Regions from separate parts of the Proteus sp. CA142267 genome, predicted to be linked through region 2. Evidence: predicted binding sites of a transcription regulator. Region 2 holds the regulator's gene; the other holds the start of a gene.
What was found. The regulator Fur, encoded in region 2, represses iron uptake genes when iron is present. The targets are predictions, from matches to a motif close to ATAATAATGAGAACNACTATCAA.
Positions count from the first base shown of each region.

Region 1: a site for Fur is predicted at 2,597-2,619, ahead of exbB (tonB-system energizer ExbB). Genes of this name have one in related genera too.

Region 1 covers NZ_QPMG01000003.1:39,339-45,116, reverse strand. The annotation lists gene C0T34_RS07620 (class I SAM-dependent methyltransferase) at 1-287, shown strand, start outside; gene C0T34_RS07615 (DedA family protein) at 455-1,123, opposite strand; gene metC (cystathionine beta-lyase) at 1,249-2,439, opposite strand; gene exbB (tonB-system energizer ExbB) at 2,769-3,788, shown strand; gene exbD (TonB system transport protein ExbD) at 3,795-4,223, shown strand.
Region 2 covers NZ_QPMG01000002.1:70,435-76,212, reverse strand. The annotation lists gene ybfF (esterase) at 1-60, shown strand, start outside; gene ybfE (LexA regulated protein) at 273-581, shown strand; gene fldA (flavodoxin FldA) at 855-1,382, shown strand; gene fur (ferric iron uptake transcriptional regulator) at 1,573-2,019, shown strand; gene C0T34_RS06095 (DUF817 domain-containing protein) at 2,099-2,938, opposite strand; gene C0T34_RS06090 (OprD family outer membrane porin) at 3,488-4,882, opposite strand; gene glnS (glutamine--tRNA ligase) at 5,520-5,778, opposite strand, start outside.

The DNA of each region.
Region 1 (5,778 bases), on a different contig from region 2:
TATTTGTTGATGATAGAGATCCTCAATTACGTTCACAGGGATTAATGAGACCAATTTATCGCTTACCTTATAGCGATCAAGGCTCATTACCTTCGGATATTCTGCAAGAAAAAGTCGCAAGAGGTGATGGACTGGTTTTTGGACACTCTTTGACTGATCTTATTGGAGGGCAATTAACAGCGGGTTTTTTATTACAGGATTTTGTTGAAGATTTTGCTCCTCATGCTCGTTTCTTAGTTGATAGTTATATTCCAACGTTTCTTGCGTCAAAAGCCATTAAGCTTTAAAAAATAGAGCTAGGAAGAATATGATTGTGATTAATATAAATCAGATTTTAGTCAGATATTAATTGATATGGAGATAAGACAATGAACAACTGAACTTTTATTGCAGTATCAGATAATACATAAAACACGCCATTATTCTTGATCTAAATAATGGCGTGTTTTTGTAATTACTTACTGCTGGCACTATTTTTACGATGGCGAATATACATCACAATCGAGCCAATTAAACCTGCGCTTAAAAGCAATACTGGTAATGTCATCAAAATATTCATAACAAGTGTTTCATGCTTTTGTACAAATGGAATAAGGTTTAGCACATAGCCTAAAGAAACAATAATCCCTACCCATAAGAAGCCACTTAACCAGTTAAATATTTGAAAGCGACGTTGTTTTAATTCAGATAAACCTGCCAAGGTAGGTAATAATGTACGTACGAATCCAATAAAACGACCCAGTAATAGCGCATATAAACCTTGGCGATGGAAGAGATCATTTGCCTTATGGTGATATTGCTCTGGTAATTGAGCCATCCAACGTTTAACTATCTTCGTATCACTTAGCCATCGACCTTGTAAAAAGCCGAGCCAACTCCCAATACTAGCGGCAGTGCCTAATATAATGATAGTCGGGAAAAAGTGTAAAACACCTTTTGCAATTAAGGCACCGCAAAGAATAAGCAGTGTATCTCCTGGTAAAAATGCGGCGGGTAATACCCCGTTTTCCAGCATAATAATAACAAAAAGAACAATATAGATAACCCACAGCACATTAGGATTAGCCAACACCATATAATCGTGTTGCAAGAGTGCGTGAATTATCTCTTTTAATGTACCCATTAGCGAACTCGCATTAAAAAAGGACTTTATGTTCGCTATTCTAACGCAAAATAAAGAGAACAGTTTGATTTAATCCCTGTGGAGCCACAGGGATAGGTTATTTTTAATAAAAAATTCATTCTTGATTAAGAAATACGTAAAAACGCCTGTTCTAGATCTTCAATAAGGTCATCTACATTTTCTAATCCAATATGAATGCGAAATAGTGTTCCGGTAAATGTTGGCTGAGTTTCATATTGGCGCATCGCTTTAATATCATTGGGTTGATAACCTAAAATTAAAGATTCAAATCCTCCCCATGAAAATGCCATCTTAAATAATGAGAAGTTATCTAAGAAATGTGCAAATTCTTCAGGCGTTAAGATTTTCTTTAAACTAAAAGAGAATAAGCCGTTACTACCTGAGAAATCACGTTGAAAATATTCATGTCCTAGACAAGAAGCTAATGCAGGGTGATAAACATTATCAACTAAAGGGTGTTGTTTTAACCAGCGAGCGACTTCTAATGCACTTTGTTCGTGTTGCTTCATTCTTACAGGCAGCGTTCTTAATCCTCTCGCTGTCATATAAGCCGTATCAGGATCAACACATTGACCTAATAAATAGGTATTCTCTCGTAACTGCTCCCAACAGCGTTCATTAGCCACAGCAAAACCTAACATGCCATCAGAGTGACCATTAATATATTTTGTGGCAGATTGAATTGAAATATCAACACCTAATGTCAGTGGTTTAAGCAGTAGCCCTGCCGCCCAAGTGTTATCAATCATAATAATGATTTCAGGGTTATATTGGCGAACTGAATTGACTATTCCTTGTAGGTCGTGAATTTCCATCGTGATTGAGCCCGGAGATTCAAGAAAAACAATTTTTGTTTCAGGACGTAGCAATTGGCTGATCTCTTTGCCGATTAAAGGATCAAAGTAGGTCGTTGTGACTGAGAATTTACGTAAGATCTGATCACAAAAATTTTGTGTCGGATCGTAGGCAGAACCTGTAACAAGAATATGAGAGCCTTGCTCAACAAATGCGAGTATAGATTGTGTAATCGCCGCTGCACCTGAAGGAAATAGTGCGCAGCCTACGCCTTGCTCTAACTCAGTTAATGCTTCTTGTAAGGCAAAATGGGTGGTTGTGCCTCGGCGGCCATAAAAAAGCGTACCTTTTGCTCGTTTTTTTGTTGCTTCACGTTTTTGTGCAACGGAATCAAAAATAACGGATGATGTTCGTTGTATAATTGGATTTACTGCGCCTTGAGAATATTTTTTAGCTCGACCAGAAAGGAGGAGTGAGGTTTCTTGTTTTTTTAGCGTCATCCTTAATACCTTCTTTTAATTGATGGTGTGTTTATCTCAAGTTAATTCATTTTTGGGATAAGTACAAAAGGCTTGCAGGGTAGTTGATAAAATTTCACGTTACGTGAAATAACGATAATTTGTCTTAAAAATCGACAAATGAAAAAAAAATAGCCAAATAGTAATGATAATTACTATCAAAATGCTTCATGTTTGATATCATTTGAGCGTTTTCTCTTTCCTGATGGCAAACAGGATGATTATAAGCGAACGATTTTGGGTAAGTAGTGGCGTAACGATGTCATTACTGAATAAATAAATAGATAAAAAAGAGAGTAAAAGGCCAACTGATGCGTAATTTGACAGCTTCTATTCTATTGGCAATCGGTCTGACAGGCTCTGCTTTTGCGGATACGACTCCTGCCACACCAACTGAACAGCCAACTACTGCTGCCGTTTCTTCAACAGCTTCTACACAGGGAACAGCTACACCGACAACAGTCACACCAGCAACTGCTACTACGACCACAACAACGGGTAATGAAGTGAAAGCAGTAGGTACTGAAACAGCTAAGCCAGAAGGTGAAAATACACCTGTAACAACGGCTGAGAATTCAGAAAATGTCCCTTTAGCAACAGAAAATACATCATCAGAAGTACAACCTGAAATGGTTGCTGGTGGTGGATTTGCTGAAGATTTATCTGTAATGGGTATGTACCGTAATGCAGACTTAGTCGTTAAGAGTGTCATGATTGGCTTACTGTTAGCCTCTATTGTCACTTGGGCACTATTTTTCGCGAAAGGAAGCTATTTGATTTCACTGCGTCGTCGCTTAAGAAATGAGACTGTTCAGTTAGTTGAAGCTAAATCGCTTAACGATGCGTTAGCGATTAGCAAAAAATTTGGTAATAAAAGTGCAACCGCTGATTTCTTTAATGATGCAGAATTAGAGCGTACTTACTCTCAAGAAAGTAAAGTGGCTTCAGGTATTAAAGAGCGTGTTGAAATGCGAATGGAACGTCGCGTTGCAGCCATTATCCGTGAATTAGGTCGCGGTAATGGTTATTTAGCCACAATTGGTGCAATTTCTCCTTTTATCGGTCTTTTTGGTACGGTTTGGGGGATCATGAATAGCTTTATCGGTATTGCTCATTCTCAAACGACAAACCTTGCCGTTGTTGCTCCAGGTATTGCCGAAGCGCTATTAGCAACTGCTATTGGTCTGATTGCGGCAATTCCAGCGGTTATTATCTATAACATTTTTGCTCGTATGATAGCGGGTTATCGTGGTGAAATTGGTGATATCGCAACAGGTGTGGTGACATTAGTCAGCCGTGATTTAGATATCGAAAACAGCAAAGCAAGGTAATGAATTATGGCAATGCGTCTTGGTGATGATTCAGGTGATGATAATGAATTGCATGATATCAATGTGACGCCTTTTATTGATGTCATGTTGGTTCTGCTTATTATCTTTATGGTGGCGGCACCTTTAGCTACTGTTGATATAAAAGTAAATTTACCCGCTTCAAGTGCAAAACCACAACCTCGCCCTGAAAAGCCTGTTTATTTAACGATTAAGTCGGATAAACAAATTTTCATTGGTGAAGAGATGGTTACTCATGAAACGATGGCGAATGTGTTAGATACCATGACACAAGCAAACAAAGAGACAACAATCTTTTTCCAAGCGGATAAAACGGTTGATTACGAAACGTTAATGTCGGCCATGGATTCGCTAAGAAAAGCGGGTTATCTCAAAGTTGGACTCGTGGGAATGGAAACGGTCTCTACAGGCGGTTAAAATTTAGCAAATAAGCTATTTATCTAAGTATTATTACGCTATTTTAAAAGCACTTTATTTGTCGTCGTGAAATGATGAATAAAGTGCTTTTTTATTGTATAGAAGAAACAGAGTTTATATTTTTACCATTTTTAGTGGTTATCGATATTATTAATAAATTGAGTTAGAATAAAATTTAACTTTAGTATTAAATAATATTAATAATAGATAGATTAAATTACAGAATAAATAATTAACTAAGTTTATTGAGTAATAGTTGGCTGAATCAATTAATGCTAAGTAGATACTATTATTTGAACTCTCTTAACATTAATATTCATTAACTCTCCATTTTTTTTCATTTTTAGATTTGTTGAAATCAACTTTTTAAAGTTAAGTTTTTCTATAACCTTGTGATTTATAATGTCTTTATGTCAATTTCATTTAAGTGTAAAAAAACTTGCGCAAAAAATCTTATTGGATATAATGCATTCACGTTACAAATTGAAATATTCTGTAACGTGTTAAAACGCCTAATTTATTTATTATCTAAGTTATCCACATTTGGGTACTTATTTTTTTATTGCACCAGGTAGACCGTTGTTTTCAGTCATTCCAATTTCAGGTAAGTAGATTTTATTTACTTATTCAAATCACTTCTTATCCTTGATAAGCAGTGAGTAAAATAAAGCGTGAAAGGCAGAGAACTACACATAGCATTTTATTATTTTAATAAATTTAGAAGCCATAACATTTCGGTGTTATGGCTTTTTTATTTTGATTGTTATATCCGTTGTTCTTATTATTTTATCGTTCCTATCGTTCCTATCGTTCCTATCGTTCCTATCGTTCCTATCGTTCCTATCGTTCCTATCGCTTCTAAATCAAGATCTTCAGAGTCTGTGCTTTGTTGTGTACCATTTTTGCGCTTACTTCCACTTTATTGCTGGCTATCAGAGAGGAAAAACACAAATAGTTAACAAAGCATTTTTCAAATTTTTAGATTTCTGACCACTTCTTTTATCTATTCTCACAAAAAAAAGAAATAGACTCTATTTGGGGATTATTTATCGATAAATTGTGTTTTTTTTATCCACAAAAACAACAGGGATTTAACATTAAATTTTATTTACGTTAATTTCGTTATAAATTCGATATGTTATAAAATAACCGAATGAAATTATTGCCATTATGTACTGATTAGTAATTATTAATGATCTTATTTTTGATTGTTGTCACATATCGATATGTACTTAATTTTATAGCGATTTTATGCTAAGGGATCTTCTTATTCCAAAAACGAATATACTTATAACTATATGAAAAATGATAAGAAAAACAGGTTGGTTTTTGGCTATAAAATAAACACTATCATGATGATTAAAAATTAATAACAAAAGAAGGGTTGCTAAATGGGTAATGAAAATAAGCTGAAATTAAATATATTAATGTAATCATTTCTTGTTTATGAAATGCAATTTTTAACATTATTTGTGATGTAATATAAAGGTTGATAATATGAAAAAAAGAGTCATCATTATAATTAAAAAATATATTAGAACTTATTTTTAATAAT
Region 2 (5,778 bases):
CATTCAGAAAAACCAGATACCGTTATTAAGGCAATTCGCCGCTTTTTAGAGAAATCTTAGTTAATAAACTTAACAACTTAAAATATTGCCACTGAAAAAATGATAATTTAGTAGAATGTATAATTATTATACTTAAAAACAGTATCTGTTGATAAAAAGACCAAATCACAATAGGTTAAAGTCAGGAAGCAGTGGCGAGACATCACTATGTGGGGTATTATTGGGCGTTTCGCAATTTAGTCATTGGTATACGCCCTTTCACAGCAAAATTTATGGCAAAAGAACAAACTGATCGCACCACACTGGATTTGTTCGCAGATGAACGCAGACCTGGGCGACCCAAAACAAACCCGCTTTCTCGGGATGAACAGCTTAGAATTAATAAACGTAATCAATTAAGACGTGACAGAGTTAATGGCTTACGTCGAGTTGAGTTAAAATTAAATGAAGATGCTGTAAATGCTCTCAATGAGTTGGCGACAGAAAGAAACGTCAGTCGTAGTGAGCTTATTGAAGAAATATTACTTGAGCAATTGGCGCAAAATCACGCCTTAAAAATGCATCAAAACAAGAATAGCTAGCAGATAAACCACACAAATTCGACAGAATTAGCCTGCTATTTTCGTCAAAATACATTTTTAGTTTTCTACTATGAAAACACAATGCTTATCTTTCACTAGTAATTGTTCAAACACAGACAAATATACTCTAAATATTTTGAAGTGTAGCTAGGTGACAAGTAAATGAGTCACTAGAAACATGCAAGTAGTATGTAACTTGTGAAAATATACGTAGTCAATAACGCTACAATTTGAAATATAACGAATTTAGAATAAAAGAGGTTATCTCACTTTATGGCAATCATAGGAATATTCTTCGGCAGTGATACTGGCAACACTGAAAATATTGCCAAAATGCTTCAAGAAAGACTGGGCGCTGATAATGCCGAAGTTCATGATATTGCAAAATCCAGTCAAGAAGACATCGAAGCGTTCGATATTCTGTTACTGGGTATTCCTACTTGGTATTATGGTGAAGCACAATGTGATTGGGATGATTTTTTCCCAACACTAGAAGATATTGATTTCAATGGTAAGCTTGTTGCGCTCTTTGGTTGTGGTGACCAAGAGGATTACGCAGAATATTTCTGTGATGCAATGGGGACTATCCGCGATATTATTGAGCCTCGTGGTGCTGTTATCGTAGGTCATTGGCCAACAGAAGGTTATCATTTCGAAGCCTCTAAAGGGCTTGCAGATGATAATCATTTTATCGGTCTTGCCATTGATGAAGACCGCCAACCAGAATTAACCGAAGAGCGTGTTGACGCTTGGGTTGCTCAAATCAAAGAAGAAATGAGCCTAGACGAAATTCTGGGATAAAATAAATACTCAATATTGAGAATGATAATTATTCAATGGTGTGCTAAGATAGTGTGATAGGTAGGGGTGTTTATTTTTAAATATCATGCCTATAATCAATGAGGTTATTTATTCACCCGAGCATTAATGAATAAAACCTATTTGTGAGCACAAAAATTAAATTCACCATTAGCAACAGGATTAAATCCGCATGACCGACAATAATAAAGCGTTAAAAAATGCTGGGTTAAAAGTTACACTTCCTCGCTTAAAGATCTTGGAAGTGCTCCAGGATCCTGAGTGCCATCATGTCAGTGCTGAAGATCTCTACAAAAAACTCATCGATATCGGTGAAGAGATTGGTCTGGCAACAGTGTATCGCGTCTTAAACCAATTTGATGATGCTGGTATTGTTACCCGACATAATTTTGAAGGTGGTAAATCAGTATTTGAATTAACTCAACAACACCATCATGACCATTTAATTTGTCTTGATTGTGGTAAAGTTATCGAGTTTACAGACGATGCAATTGAATTACGCCAAAGAAACATCGCTGAACGTCATGGTATCAAGCTTTCCAATCATAGCCTTTATTTATATGGCCACTGCGCTGAAGGCAATTGTAAAGAAGATAGCCACGCACATGATGAGAAATAATTCATTCTGGATAATCTCTCAGTAAAAAAAAGGAACTGTAAACAGTTCCTTTTTTATTGCCTAAAATCCGAGGATAACTCTACTTAGCCACACTGATACTGTGTTTAATATGTTTTAAATGAACCACAATAGTAAATGTAACAATAACCAATAGTGACCAAGAGCCCCATTTGCCTGCATGTACAGCAGACCAAGCACCAATTTGGTTAGGATATTGCCAAACACCAAAAAATGTACCGAAATTCTCAGCAAGCCAAATAAAGAAACCTATCAGAACAAAAGCAAGTAATAAGGGCATTTTTCGCTCTGTATCATAAGGCGTAAAATAAACCACACTACGGGCATAAAGACCTAAAATAAAGGCAGTTAAATACCAGCGATAATCACCAATAAAGTGATGAGAAAAGAAATTAATATAAATCGCAAGTGCAACTAATGTTGCCAGCCAATAAGGCGGATAATTATCTATTCGGACTTTTAAAAAACGCCATGCTTGAATTAAATAACTTCCTACCGCGGAATACATAAATCCTGTAAATAAAGGAACTTCCCATAATTTCGTGTAAGCAAAATCAGGGTATTTCCATGAACCAATTGCCGCTGATGTTTTAAATAATTCCATCACAAAACCAACAATATGGAAAAAGCAGATCGCTTTTAATTCATCCCATGTTTCTAACTTTCCCCGCACCATCCATAATTGAAAAGCGATAGCGAGAATAAGAAGCACATCATAACGGGGTATCCCAAAGACACCTTTACTTGGCGTTGCAAATAAAATAAAAAAGAAAAACCCGGCAAATAAACAAGAACGCGCCTCTTTTACACCAAAAAAAAGAAATTCAACAATAAATCGTTTTATACCTTTAAAGGGCTTCAATGGTGGTTCTAATAAAAAATCGTCCAATCGCTTTAACATGCTTCTTCCTGAAAACTTGCATTATCAAACAGCATTCAATGCAGAATAATAAATAAGGTGAGATCAAATGAATGGCAAGAAATTTGCCATAGAATAAAAAAACCTACAAGGATGAAAAGGACTAAAAAGAAAGGAATGAAAAATAAAGGTATTTACCCCCCACTACGATACCCACTCTGACTGCCTTTACTTAGGGTAAATACCTTACGCAAATTCTGCGAAATAACTGAAGCACTGGAGATAAACATAACCCACTCACATTTATCTCAGGCGACATGACATGACGACTTTACTTCATTACTTTTACTACATACTGCGATTTTAAAACGACTCTTACTACTTTTTACTTCAACTCTTTTACTTCTACTTTTCTACTTCTTACTACTGCTGACAACTTCACTTTATTAACAAGGCTTATTTATAAAGCTCTTTTTAATTACTGCATCCCTACCTTCCTACTACTTATTTTTACTTATCGTAATCGTATTTAGCTTTTTTAGTTTTATTCAGGATAAAGTGCAATTAATACACTTTATCCTTATGCCAATATTAGAAAATAGTGAATGGCATTATCACATTAAACTTAACATCTTTTTCATCTTGGAAAATATTACCAAAACCACCTTCATAACTAGGAATATCAGAGTGGTTATCATAACGGGTATAGTGAAGTTTAAAGAGAGTGCCTTTAGCGCGACCTTCTTGAACTGTATACATAATATCCGCATTCCATGCACTTTCTCTGATACGCTGACCTTGGTCATAAATGGCTTTACCACTTGGCTTAGCATCCCATGCGTAAACATAAGAAGTACCTACCGCCCAGCCTGACAGATCCCAGTTTTTCAGATCATACATCACGCCAGCATAGAGTGCTTTTTCACCATTGGCGTTAAAGTCAGAACGGCCATCCCACCAGACATCAAGACGACCATTAGAGGTTGCCCAGCCCGGGGTCATGCGTTGTAAGAAATAACCTTGATTACCTTCAGCTTTAACCCATGTTCCTTCTACTTTGAAGTCAAATACATTGTAGGTATAACCAAAAGTCAGTGCTTGTAACCATGCCAGCCCATCATAAACGTCATTAACACCTCCACCGGTAACTTTATCTTTAGCACCGTAGAATTGGTAAGACGTTCTTAATGCATTGTCAGCAATTGGGAAATCATAAGAAACTTTACCAAAATACTGATCGATATAACCATCGGCCTGACCAAATGCAGCTTCTAATACTAGGCTGTTTTTAAAATCATATTTGGCGCCGAAAGAGTGAAGATAGCTGATATTCGTTTCTAGATCAGCTTTACGGAAATTGTACATATTCCGATACCATGGTGCTTTGTATTCATCGGTCCACATATAGGAGAAAGACAATTCACCACTTTTATCGAAATCAAAGACAGCACCCGCTTCAGCTCCACGGTAAGTTCCCGGTAAGAAGCTCCAGTGTGGACGCAATAAGCTTTGGCCTTTAGGTTGAATATATCCACCTTGAGCCCAGAAGTTGCCTAATTTGAATTTCGCAGCCGCTTTATAAACGCTCATGCCGCTGCGATCGCCAGTCCATTTTTCATCCCAGCGACTTTTTGCATCACTAAAACCGATTTCGTTAGGTGCCGCTGGGCCACTGTTATTCAATTCAGCCGCACCAAAGGCAGCTAAATCAATACCAATAAAATTACCGAGGTAACCTGATGAGAAATCTAGATTAGCGTTGAAAGTAGAATGGTGTAAGTTAGCTTTGTATTTGCCGTAATCAGGGCTATTTGGTGTTAACTCTTTTCTATCACGGTCACGTTGCCAATAAAAAAGACCGCCTGTTAAGGTTGAGTCATCAATAAACCCTTCAGCATGAGACATTTTTGCAGGTAGTGCAGTTACAAGCAATGCGCCCATAACGGCAAGTGCCACCCTGCCTGGTTTAGCATGTTGCATAACCATAGCATTGTTTCCTCTTTGACTTTGACTAAAAAAGAAATAAGCACAATGCCTATTTCCAAATATAAAACCCCAAGTGGGGAAAAAACCTAAATTAGGTTAGAAACAGCATATTTTTCGCGACGCGAATTATCAACCCAAAAAAAAGAATTTTTATCAAAATATGACAAAGGGCACATAACTAAATGATCGTTTCATTTTCTTTCTTTTATAAGGATTGATTAAAAATGAATATAATCGATTGATTTAATTATATTTTATAAAGCAATCTTTAAATGATATAAGATTTCTTTTTATAGAAAGGAATAATAAGTAGTATTTATAAATAATCTTTTTTAACGATGTAAAATATGAGGTGTGAATCACACTTTTCTTATTACAGCTTTATTTAACGTGATGATCTGAAGAAACAAAAGAATAAAGCGATAGTGAATAAACTATTTCAAACGAAACAAATAGAAATTTATCACCTAAAAAAAGAAAAAATGAGAGATTAATTAAATTATGAATAGTAAATATTTAATATCAATAGATGAAAAATGAAGCGAAATAAGCTGTAAAACAGATAAAAAAATGCTCGATAAATAATTACCGAGCATTTTATTCATTAAGATACTAATGTGACTTAAAGTACGTCAAATTAACCTTGTTGAGAAATCTTCGCCCAAGTGTCACGTAAGCCCACAGTACGGTTAAACACAAGTTTATCCGCTGTTGAAAGCTTATCAGCACAGAAGTAGCCTTCACGCTCAAATTGATACGCTTTCTCGATAGCTGCATCTTTTAAGCTACGTTCAACAAAACCTTCACGAATAACTAATGATTCAGGGTTAATTGTTGATAAGAAATCATCTTCTGCTGCTGGGTTTGGTACGCTAAACAGGCGGTCATAAAGACGG